DNA from 3 places in the Streptomyces sp. NPDC006335 genome. Region 1 is predicted to be linked to each of the others. Evidence: riboswitches for the same ligand, from Rfam matches in the RefSeq annotation. Region 1 holds a riboswitch; each other region holds the start of a gene.
The links. A riboswitch is a leader RNA that binds a small molecule or an ion and turns the genes downstream of it on or off. The one in region 1 is predicted to bind cyclic di-AMP.
Positions count from the first base shown of each region.

Region 1 (3,267 bases):
GCCCGTGCCGGACGCCGGTCTTCCGACCCGGCCGCAAAGTCCTCGTAAACAAGCGGAATCAGTGGCTCCGACGCACCGGCAGCCCTGACGTCGGGGGGACGTCGTCAGGGCTGCCGGAGTTCGCGTAAGACCTCGGAAGCGGAAGACCTCAGGGGGTGAGACCCTTGCCGCGCAGCCACGCCGCCGGGTCGATCCCGTCGGCCGAGCCGTTCGGGTGGACCTCCAGGTGCAGGTGCGCGCCGGTCACGTTGCCGGTGGCGCCCACGCGGCCGATGACGTCACCGGTGCCGACCTTCTGGCCGACGCTGACGCTGATCGAGGACTGGTGGCAGAACCACAGCTCGGTGCCGTCGTCGAGGGTGAGGATCGTGCGGTAGCCGTAGGAACCGGCCCAGCCGGCCTCGGTGATGGTGCCGCTGTGGACCGCCTTGATGAGCGTGCCCGTGGGAGCGGCGAAGTCGAGGCCCGTGTGGTAGCCGGAGGACCACAGGGAGCCGGCCTGACCGAAGGTCGAGGTGATGGTGTACGACGAGGTCGGCAGCGTGTACTGCTTGGCGAGCTCGGCCAGGCGCTCGGCCTCGGCCTTCTTCGCCGCCTCCTCCTCCGCCTTCTTCTTCGCGGCGGCGGCCTTCTCCTGGGCTTCCTTCTCCGCCTTGGCGGCGGCCGCGTCGGCCTCCTTCTGGGCGGCGTCCGCGACGGCCTGGGCGGCCTTGGTGTCGAGCTGGTCCTGCTGGAGCTCGGCCTGGGCCAGGATGCGCGAGCGCAGTGCCTCACCGGCGTCCGAGGTGCCCTCGGCGGTGGCGGCGCTGGTGGCGCCGACGCTGCTGAAGGCGCTCGTGTCGTCCGCGGCGGTGTCGGAGTCGTCCGAGATGAGCGAGCCCACGTTCGGCAGGTCGGGCATCGAGATGGAGACCGGCGGCTTGCCGGTGTTGGCGCTGGCCATCCCGCCCGCGCTGACCGCGGCTATGACGCCGACGCCCAGGACGGTGGAGCTACGGGCGAAGCCCCCGCCACGCTGCTTGGCGACGCGATGCCGGCCTCGTACGGGAGCGAGGGAGTCCGCGGTCGGGTTCCACTCGCCGAGCGGAGCCTCGTCGTCGGCACGGTAGCCGCCGTACACGAGGGTGTCGCTCGGAACGTACGGCGCCTCGGGGGCAGGCGGGTTGGACGCCACGTGGGCGCGCTCCTTTCCTTCCTTCTCGCCTACCGGGTTAGCTGACGGGTTCGGAGCAGGAAGGTCTCCTACGCGCGTATACCCGCCGTGTTGCCACGGCGGACTGACGAGCGATTCACCCCAAGGTGGTGGTTCCCCGGTTCCCTTGCGGAATTCGGCGCGTGAGCACGGAGCCGTCTCTTGTGACGGCTGGGACGACCGCGCTGCGTTATCGAACGTTAATAGACCCGGGGGCCCGATTCCAAGCTGTTCCGCTTGATCATTAACGAAATCCCGCTGGACTTACGGCCCATGAACGGCGAAAAACGGGCGAGTTGACCTTGCCTCAGATGACAGGCAGGTGTTGACGGCGTGTCAGTCGTTGTGCGGAGGGCGCTCACCCGATCACAGCACGTCACATCACGCCACGAAGCGCGCCGACGGCGTGCCGCTGCCGCGAAAACACTCAGGGCCGGATCCAGTAACTGGAATCCGGCCCTGAGCCTTGAGTAGCGGGGACAGGATTTGAACCTGCGACCTCTGGGTTATGAGCCCAGCGAGCTACCGAGCTGCTCCACCCCGCGTCGTTGTGTGACCAGCATACGTCATCCGCGGGGCGGTTCGCGCCAGGGGTGTTTCAGAGGCACCGCGCGGCGGCACCGAGCGGGGTCGGCCACCGCCCAGGTGACGTTCAGCCGACGCCGAGTTCGGTCAATTCGCCCAGCGGCAGCGTGTGCTGGGTCTGGAGGACCTTGGCGCGCAGGTAGCGGACGTTGTGCGCGGTGGTGAAGACACCGGTGGGGACCCGGTCGCGGACGTCGATGCCGAGGTCGCGCAACTGGCCCGCCTTGTCGGGGTTGTTGGAGAGCAGGTCGAGCCGGTCGATCCCGAGGGCCTGGAGCATCTGCGCGGCCGCCGTGTAGTCGCGGGCATCCTCGGGCAGGCCCAGCGCGGTGTTCGCCGCGTAGGTGTCGAGGCCCTGGTCCTGGAGGGCGTACGCGTCGAGCTTGTTGTAGAGGCCGATGCCGCGGCCCTCCTGGCGGAGGTAGAGCAGGACGCCACCGCGCTCGGCTATGCGCTCGACCGCCTCGCGCAGCTGCGGGCCGCAGTCGCAGCGGGCGGAGCCGAAGACGTCGCCGGTGAGGCACTCGGAGTGCAGCCGCACCAGCGGGGCGGTACCGGGGGCGGGGTCGCCGAGGACGACGGCGAGGTGCTCGCGCCCGTCGGTCAGGCCGTGGAAGGTGACGAGCTCGGCGTCTACGCGGTAGCCGTCCCCGAAGCGCAGCGGGACGCGGACGCGGGAGCGCTGGGTGGCGGCGGGCAGGTCGGGCATGCGGATACTCCGGTCCGTAGGCATACCTGCTTCAGATTTGAAGCAGTTCTACTGATCGAGACCCTACCCTATGCTTTAAATTTGAAGCAACGACTTTATGGCGCTCGTCACACGCGCGTGCTCAGGAACAGGACGGGGACGACCGCCGACGCCACGGGACCTCCTCCGAGGGGCCGCCCTCCCCCTGGAGCCCCGCGGTGACACTGGAGAAGATCTCCTCCAACTGCCCCACCTGCTCCGGGGTGAGCCGGTCGAAGAGCGCGGCACGGACCGTCTCCACATGCCCCGGCGCAGCCCGCTCCAGCACCGCCATACCCTCGTCCGTGAGGACCGCGATGCTGCCCCGCTTGTCCCACTGGCAGCTCTCGCGCCGCACCAGCCCGTCCTTCTCCAGCCGGGCGACGGCGTACGTCAGCCGGGGCCGGGTGATCTTCAGCCCCTCGGCGAGATCGGTCATCCGCAGCCGGCGCTCCGGGGTCTCGGAGAGGTTGGCCAGGATGGAGTAGTACAGGTGCGGCATGCCGGCCTCCTGCTGGAGCTGCCGGTCGATGGTGTCCTCCAGGAGGAGCGAGGCGGCGATGTACGCACGCCAGGCTCGCTGCTCGTCGGGGCTGAGCCAGCGGGTCGTCATGGTCCCAGTGTAGGTTTGCTTCAAACTTGAACCAAGCCCCGCCGCTCCGAAGTGCTCTGAAGCACCTGAAGTGCTCTGAAGCTCCCGCACCCGTTTCCGAGAGGAACCCCGCCGATGCCCCACCCCTACGTCCTCCTCTCCGCCGCGGTC
Region 1 is NZ_JBEXQX010000022.1:109,665-112,931, reverse strand. It holds gene ABZ098_RS39135 (M23 family metallopeptidase) at 149-1,174, opposite strand; cyclic di-AMP (ydaO/yuaA leader) riboswitch at 1,186-1,344, opposite strand; tRNA gene ABZ098_RS39130 (tRNA-Met) at 1,664-1,737, opposite strand; gene ribA (GTP cyclohydrolase II) at 1,845-2,486, opposite strand; gene ABZ098_RS39120 (MarR family transcriptional regulator) at 2,608-3,117, opposite strand; gene ABZ098_RS39115 (dihydrofolate reductase family protein) at 3,232-3,267, shown strand, end outside.

Region 2 (3,267 bases), on a different contig from region 1:
GGGGACGGTTCCTTCCGGGAAGGGGATGAACTCCGAAGCCGTTAGAAAGCGCTTGCACAGCAACGGAGTTCACTCTGCCGCGCCCCTCCCCCACCTGTCGACGCCTCGGGCGCGCCTGCCACAAGAACGCCACGAAGTGACCATGCGGGCGCCGACAAGCACGGTCGGCCTCCCGCTCCTGAAAAGACTCCGGAAGGCTTCTGAAGCCCTTCTGAAGACTTCTCAGGCTTCTGAAGGCTTCTCAAAAGGCTTCTGTGGGCTTCTCAAGGCTTCCGAGAAAACACCGAAGGCCGGACCCGGGGATCGGGGTCCGGCCTTCGGTGGCACAGGGAGGCATCGTCAGCCGACGGCGACGCCCTTCGAGCGGAGGTAGGCGACCGGGTCCACGTCGGAGCCGTAGTCCGGCGTGGTGCGGATCTCGAAGTGCAGGTGCGGGCCGGTCACATTGCCGGTTGCGCCGGAGAGGCCGATCTGCTGGCCCTCGGTCACGGTCTGACCGGCCGACACGGAGAGCTGGGACAGGTGGGCGTACTGGGCGTAGTAGCCGTCGTTCAGCTTGATGACGACCTGGTTGCCGTAGGCGCCGCCCCAGCCCGCGGAGACGACCGTGCCCGCGGCCACGGCCTTGAGGGAGGTGCCGGTCGGGACGACGAAGTCGACGCCGGTGTGGTAGCCGCTGGACCACATGCTGCCCGCGACGCGGTACCCGGTGCCGACGGTGGCGCCGCTGACCGGGAGGGTGTAGCCGCTGGAGCCGGCGGTGTCGGAGCTCTGGGTGGCGGTCGCCGGCTTCGAGGACGACTTCTTCGACTCCGTCTTCTCGGCCTTCGCCGAGGACGGCGCCGAGGACTGGGTCTTCGCCGTGCTCGCCTTGGCCTTCTTGCCGATCGTGAGCTTCAGACCCGGGTGGATCAACGACGGGTCGTCGCCGACGACCTCACGGTTGTCGGCGTAGAGCTTCTTCCAGCCACCGCTGACGTGCTGTTCGTCGGCGATCTTCGAGAGATAGTCGCCGACCCGCACCGAATAGGTGCGTACGGTCGGGGTCTTCGCGGAGTTCTTCTTCGCAGCCGTCTTTTCAGCGGACTTCTCGGCGGACTTCTGCGTGACCGGAAGCGACTGAACCGCTTTTTCCGACACGGACTGGGAAGTGGCGGCGTGCGCGCCGGTGGCCCCCATGAGCGGGAGGGCGAGCGCGGCACCCCCGGTTCCGGCGACGGCGATCGAGCGGGTGAAGCGCTGGGACTTCGGACGGCGGTGCTTACCCTTCGCGGGCATGGCGAATTCCTCTCCGGCGCCTGCGAGGTGAGCTGTCGGGTGCGAGCTGGAGATGCCCGGCCGCGCCGAGACGCGACTTAACCCCAAGCCTGTTCCGGGAACCGAAACAGGCGTTGATACCTGTGGGTCCCCCGCTCCTGCCGTGCACGGGTGAGTGAGTGTGGGGAATCCGTTCGGCGGCAGGATTGGGCGTCCGACCGGATCGGTGGCGAACGTAAACGAGCAAGACGCAAAGGGACAAGTGAGAGGTTGCGCGGGTATGCGTTTTTGTTGATCCCTAATGAGAATTGCCGGTCACGCTGCGTGAATCGGACGCCCTTCCCCCACACAAATCCCCTTGCCAAACCTGCGAATTACGTGAACATGACGGGCGACACACGGTCACGGGTATGACGCTCCTCACGTCACGAATTCACAGGAACCCTCATCTTGGGCGGAGTTGGAAGGAAGCCATTAATTCGGACAGAAGCCCTAGATGCGACGCAGGCGGATAACCGTGGCATCGAAGTCGCCGCGCAAGCCGGTACGAAGTCCGTGATGCAGCAGTACGCCCCCTCGGTGCACTTCGCCCGTTTCACGGCATTCGTACGTTGCTGTCGGGTCAAGTCCGCGCAGCCGCAGCGAGGGGACCGACTCGCCGTACTTCTGCGCCTGGAGCCAGGCGAGAACGACGGTCTCGTCCCCGAGGACGTACTGCACCGCGCTCAGCCCACCCCGCGGAGGCCGCAGCCGGTAGAGGTCGCCGCGCTGCACCACGGGGCGGATCTCCTTGTAGAGGTTCACCCACCGACCGGCTTCGGCCAGCTCCTCCTCGGTCCACTCCGCGAGGTCGCCGCCGACTCCGAGCACGCCGGCCATCGCGCTCACGAACCGGAACCGAAGAGAACTCACCCGGTCGTTGAGCTGGGTGTTGGGACTGTCGGTGACCCAGGCGGCCATCACCCGCGCGGGATGGATCTGGCTGAAGCCGTGCTGGATGGCGAGCCGGTCGAGCGGGTCGGTGTTGTCCGAGGTCCACACCTGGTCGGTACGGCTCAGCACCCCGAGGTCGATCCGGCCACCGCCCCCGGAGCAGGACTCGAAGGCCACACCCGGGTGAGCCGCCCGCAACCGGTCCAGGAGGGCGTAGAAGCCGCGCACATGGTCGACCCACAGGCGCTGCGGGTAGGGCTCACCGGGCCAGCCCGCGTCCGTGAAGCAGCGGTTGAAGTCCCACTTCACATAGTCGATCGGGGCCGAGGAGAGCAAAGTGTCGAGCTGCTCCCACAAGTACTCCTGGACGTCCTCGCGCGCGAGGTTCAGCACGAGCTGGTTGCGGAACTCCGTCCGCTTTCGCCCTGTCTGGTACTGCACCCAGTCCGGGTGGGCGCGGTACAGCTCGCTGTCCGGGTTGATCATCTCCGGCTCGACCCAGATGCCGAACTGCATGCCGAGCGCGCGCACGTAGTCGGCGAGCGGCTTGAGGCCGGACGGGAAGCGGTCGGGGTTGGGCGTCCAGTCGCCGAGCCCGGCCCGGTCGCTGGTCCGGGCGCCGAACCAGCCGTCGTCCACCACGAACAGCTCGACACCGATGGCCGCGGCCCGCCGGGCGAGGGTGCCCTGCTGCTCCTCGGAGATGTCGAAGTTGGTGGCCTCCCAGGAGTTGAACAGCACGGGCCTGTCCTGGTCCGCGTCCGGGATGACGTACGCCCGCTGGTAGGCGTGCCAGGCGCGGCTCGCGCCGCCGTAGCCGCCGTCGCTCCAGAGACCGGCGAAGAGGGGGGTCGTGAAGGACTCCCCGGCCGCCAGCAGGAGCAGACCCGAGTCGTCGTATCCGGCGCCGCCGGTGATCTGCACACGCGCGTCGGGCAGTTGCGCCACGGCGATCCGCCAGGAACCCGACCAGCCGAGGGCGACGCCGTAGACCTCGCCCCGCTCCTCGGTGGCGTCGGTGTCGAGCGCGACCCACGGCAGGTGCTGGTGCCCGGTGTGGCCGCGGCGGCTGCCGAC
Region 2 is NZ_JBEXQX010000004.1:99,867-103,133, reverse strand. It holds gene ABZ098_RS14280 (peptidoglycan DD-metalloendopeptidase family protein) at 340-1,278, opposite strand; cyclic di-AMP (ydaO/yuaA leader) riboswitch at 1,283-1,441, opposite strand; gene ABZ098_RS14275 (alpha-galactosidase) at 1,750-3,267, opposite strand, start outside.
Region 2: linked by a shared signal. The riboswitch ahead of ABZ098_RS14280 (peptidoglycan DD-metalloendopeptidase family protein) and the one ahead of ABZ098_RS39135 (M23 family metallopeptidase) in region 1 are both predicted to bind cyclic di-AMP.

Region 3 (3,267 bases), on a different contig from region 1:
ACAGGCCCTTGCTCTTCAGGACCTTCTTGAGGGTGTGGTAGACCTCGGTGCCCCAGCGCAGCGCCTCGGAGAAGGACTCCGCGCCGATCGGGGCGATCATGAACTCCTGGATGTCCACGTTGGAGTCGGCGTGCGAGCCGCCGTTCAGGATGTTCATCATCGGCACCGGCAGCAGGTGCGCGTTCGGGCCGCCCAGGTAGCGGAAGAGCGGGAGGTCGCTGGCCTCGGAGGCGGCGTGGGCGACGGCCAGGGAGACGCCGAGGATGGCGTTGGCGCCGAGCGAGCCCTTGTTGTCGGTGGCGTCCAGGTCGAACATCGCCTGGTCGATCAGGCGCTGCTCGGTGGCGTCGTAGCCGACGAGCTCCGGGCCGATCTGCTCGATGACGGCGAGGACCGCCTTCTCGACACCCTTGCCCTGGTAGCGGTTCGGGTCACCGTCGCGCAGCTCGATGGCCTCGAAGGCGCCCGTGGAGGCGCCGGAGGGGACGGCGGCACGACCGGTGCTGCCGTCGTCGAGGCCGACCTCGACCTCGACCGTGGGGTTGCCTCGGGAGTCCAGGATTTCCCGGGCTACGACGACGTCGATGGACGGCACGAGCATCTCCTTCTTGGGATGTGACACGGTCCGCCGGGACCGCGGTGGGTTCTGCGAGTCCGAGCCTAACCGGCTCCGGGGGATCGGCCACCGTGTGGACCGCCCCCTGGACAGAACCGAGAGTAAATTGTTTCTGAACTGAACAAAGACCGGTCGGCGCCGGGGCATGAAAAAACCCCGCCCCGGTGCGTACGGGGGAACACGCACCGGAGCGGGGAGCCCGTGGGGGACGGGGGGTGACCCTCACGAGGCCTTCATCCTGGAGGACACGGCTGTGAGGGCCCTGTGGTTCAGCCAGGTCTCTTACTTCAGGTGCAGCTGCTGACCCGGGAAGATGAAGTCGGCGTCGTCGATGATGTCCTTGTTCAGCTCGAACAGCTTCTGCCAGCCGCCCTTGACCTTGTGCTTCTCGGCGATCGAGCTGAGGGTGTCACCCTTGACGACCTTGTACTCGCCATCGCCCTTCTTGACCTTCTTGCCGGTCGGGGTGGTGACGGTCTTCTTGGCCGCCGGGCGGTCGTTCGAGCGGGAGGCGCTCTGCTCGTCGGTCGAGCGCGTGCTGGTGCCCGAGTTCGAGGAGCTGGAGTTCGAGCTGGAGGAGGACGAGCCGCCGCTGTAGCCGGCGCTGGACAGCCCCTTGCCGCAGACCGGCCAGGCACCCTTGCCCTGGGAGGCGAGGACCTTCTCGGCCACGGCGATCTGCTGGGACTTGCTGGCCTGGTTGGCCTGCGCGGCGTACTGCGTGCCGCCGTACGCGGCCCAGGTGGAGGCGGAGAACTGCAGGCCGCCGTAGTAGCCGTTGCCGGTGTTGATGGACCAGTTGCCGCCGGACTCGCACTGGGCCACGGCGTCCCACTCGGAGGCGGTGGCGGCGGAGGCGCTGCCGGCCGCCATCAGCGGGGCGGCGATGGCGACACCGGTGACGCCGGCGAGCGCGGCGGCGCGGGTGGCCTTGGACGGACGACGGTGCTTGCCCTTGCCGGAAAACAGCATGGTGGATCCCCTCACCGACGCCTGCGAGGTGAGCTGTCGGGTTCGGGCCGGTTGAGTTGCCCGGTCGCACACCTCGCGGTGCGCGACTTAACCCCAAGCCGGTCCAGCGTGAACTGCTGGGCCCGGCACTTACCTTGGGTCCCCCGCTCCTGCCTACGGCGCTTGACGCGACGACTGTTCCCGTACGGCCGCTGGCAGGATTCGGCGTTGCGACAGACGGGGCTCGGGTTGCCGAGCGGTCACGACCGTAGACACGCGCTCGGCGGAATTTCAAAGACGATCAGGGCTTCTGAGACTCATCCCACACTTTCACCAAAGTGGACATTCGGTGCGAAGTGTGACGTGAACTCCCGCTGTTTTTCAGGTCTTTTCGACCCTATTCAGCCCCTGTGTCGAGCGTCTGACCGGCGACGATGTTGCTCGGGTCAGCTCCGATGCGGTCCTTGTTCTCGGCGTAGAGGGCACGCCATCCGCCGTCGAGGCCAAGGGAGTCGGCGATGGAGACGAGGGAGTCACCCTCCCGGACCGTGTAGGTGCGGGCGGCGTGACGGCCGGCCGAGGAGGAGGCTGCGCTCTTGGTCACATTCTCCTCGGCACTGTCGCCGCGGTGCTTGCCGGAGCCGAGGGCGCCGACGTCGACGAGGGCCGAAGAGCTGCCCTCCTGCCACGACTTGTCCGCTTCATCCTCTTCTGGACTCACTACGGGCGAGCTGTCGGAGGGCTGGGCGTCATCCTTCACGGAGCTCTCGGACTCCGAAGAGTTCTTTTTGTCCGACTTGGCGGGACTGTCGCCGCTGGAGGGAGTACCCGACGGCGAGGGCGTCGCGGACGAACCGTCCAGCGCGTCGAGCAGCCCGGAAGACTCCTCGGAGCCCGACGAGTTCGAGGAACCGGACGATCCGGACGATCCGGACGGCGAGGCAGAGGGGGTGTCGCTCCCCACGCCCGTGTCGACGTCGGCCGAGCTGGAGTCCTTGCTGAGACCGCCGAGCAGTCCACAGGTCGGCCAGGCGGCGATGCCCTGGTCCGCGAGGAGCTTCTCGGCCACGGCTATCTGCTGGTTGCGGCTGGCCAGGTCCGCCGTCTCGGCGTATTCGAGGCCGCCGTACTTCTCCCAGTTCTCCTGGGACATCTGGAGGCCGCCGTAGTAGCCGTTGCCGTCGTTGGCGCTCCAGGAGCCACCGCTCTCGCACTCCGCGACCCGGTCCCACGTGGTGCCGGTGGCGGCGCTCGCGCCGGTCGCCCCGAGCAGTGGGATCGCGATGGCGGATCCCGTCACACCGGCCGCCACGAGGAGGGCCGGAGCCTGACGGGGGCGACGGTGACGACCGTTCCCGGAGAGCATGGAGGGACCTTTCCCGAGACAGCAAGTACCGGCGCGGCGGGTGGTACGGGGCCGCGCTGGTCCGTGAACGTATAGGGATTCGATCACTTGTCACAAGTTAATGCCGCGTAGATCACGTGAAGATCACAGACTTGAGGGCGCGTCATGTTTACGCGGCACCCCGCCGGGATAGGCCGGACCCCTCGGTCGATTACCGGACGGGCGTGAACTCCACGGGCAAAGTGCGCAGTCCACGCATGATGAGCCCTCCACGCCAGCGCAAATCAGCCGAATCCACCGCGAGTTGGAGGTCCGGGAGCCGGGTGAGGAGAGTGGCGAGCGCGGTCTGGCCCTC
Region 3 is NZ_JBEXQX010000007.1:309,975-313,241, reverse strand. It holds gene eno (phosphopyruvate hydratase) at 1-601, opposite strand, end outside; gene ABZ098_RS22045 (transglycosylase family protein) at 899-1,588, opposite strand; cyclic di-AMP (ydaO/yuaA leader) riboswitch at 1,592-1,759, opposite strand; gene ABZ098_RS22040 (transglycosylase family protein) at 1,965-2,933, opposite strand; gene ABZ098_RS22035 (cytochrome P450) at 3,124-3,267, opposite strand, start outside.
Region 3: linked by a shared signal. The riboswitch ahead of ABZ098_RS22045 (transglycosylase family protein) and the one ahead of ABZ098_RS39135 (M23 family metallopeptidase) in region 1 are both predicted to bind cyclic di-AMP.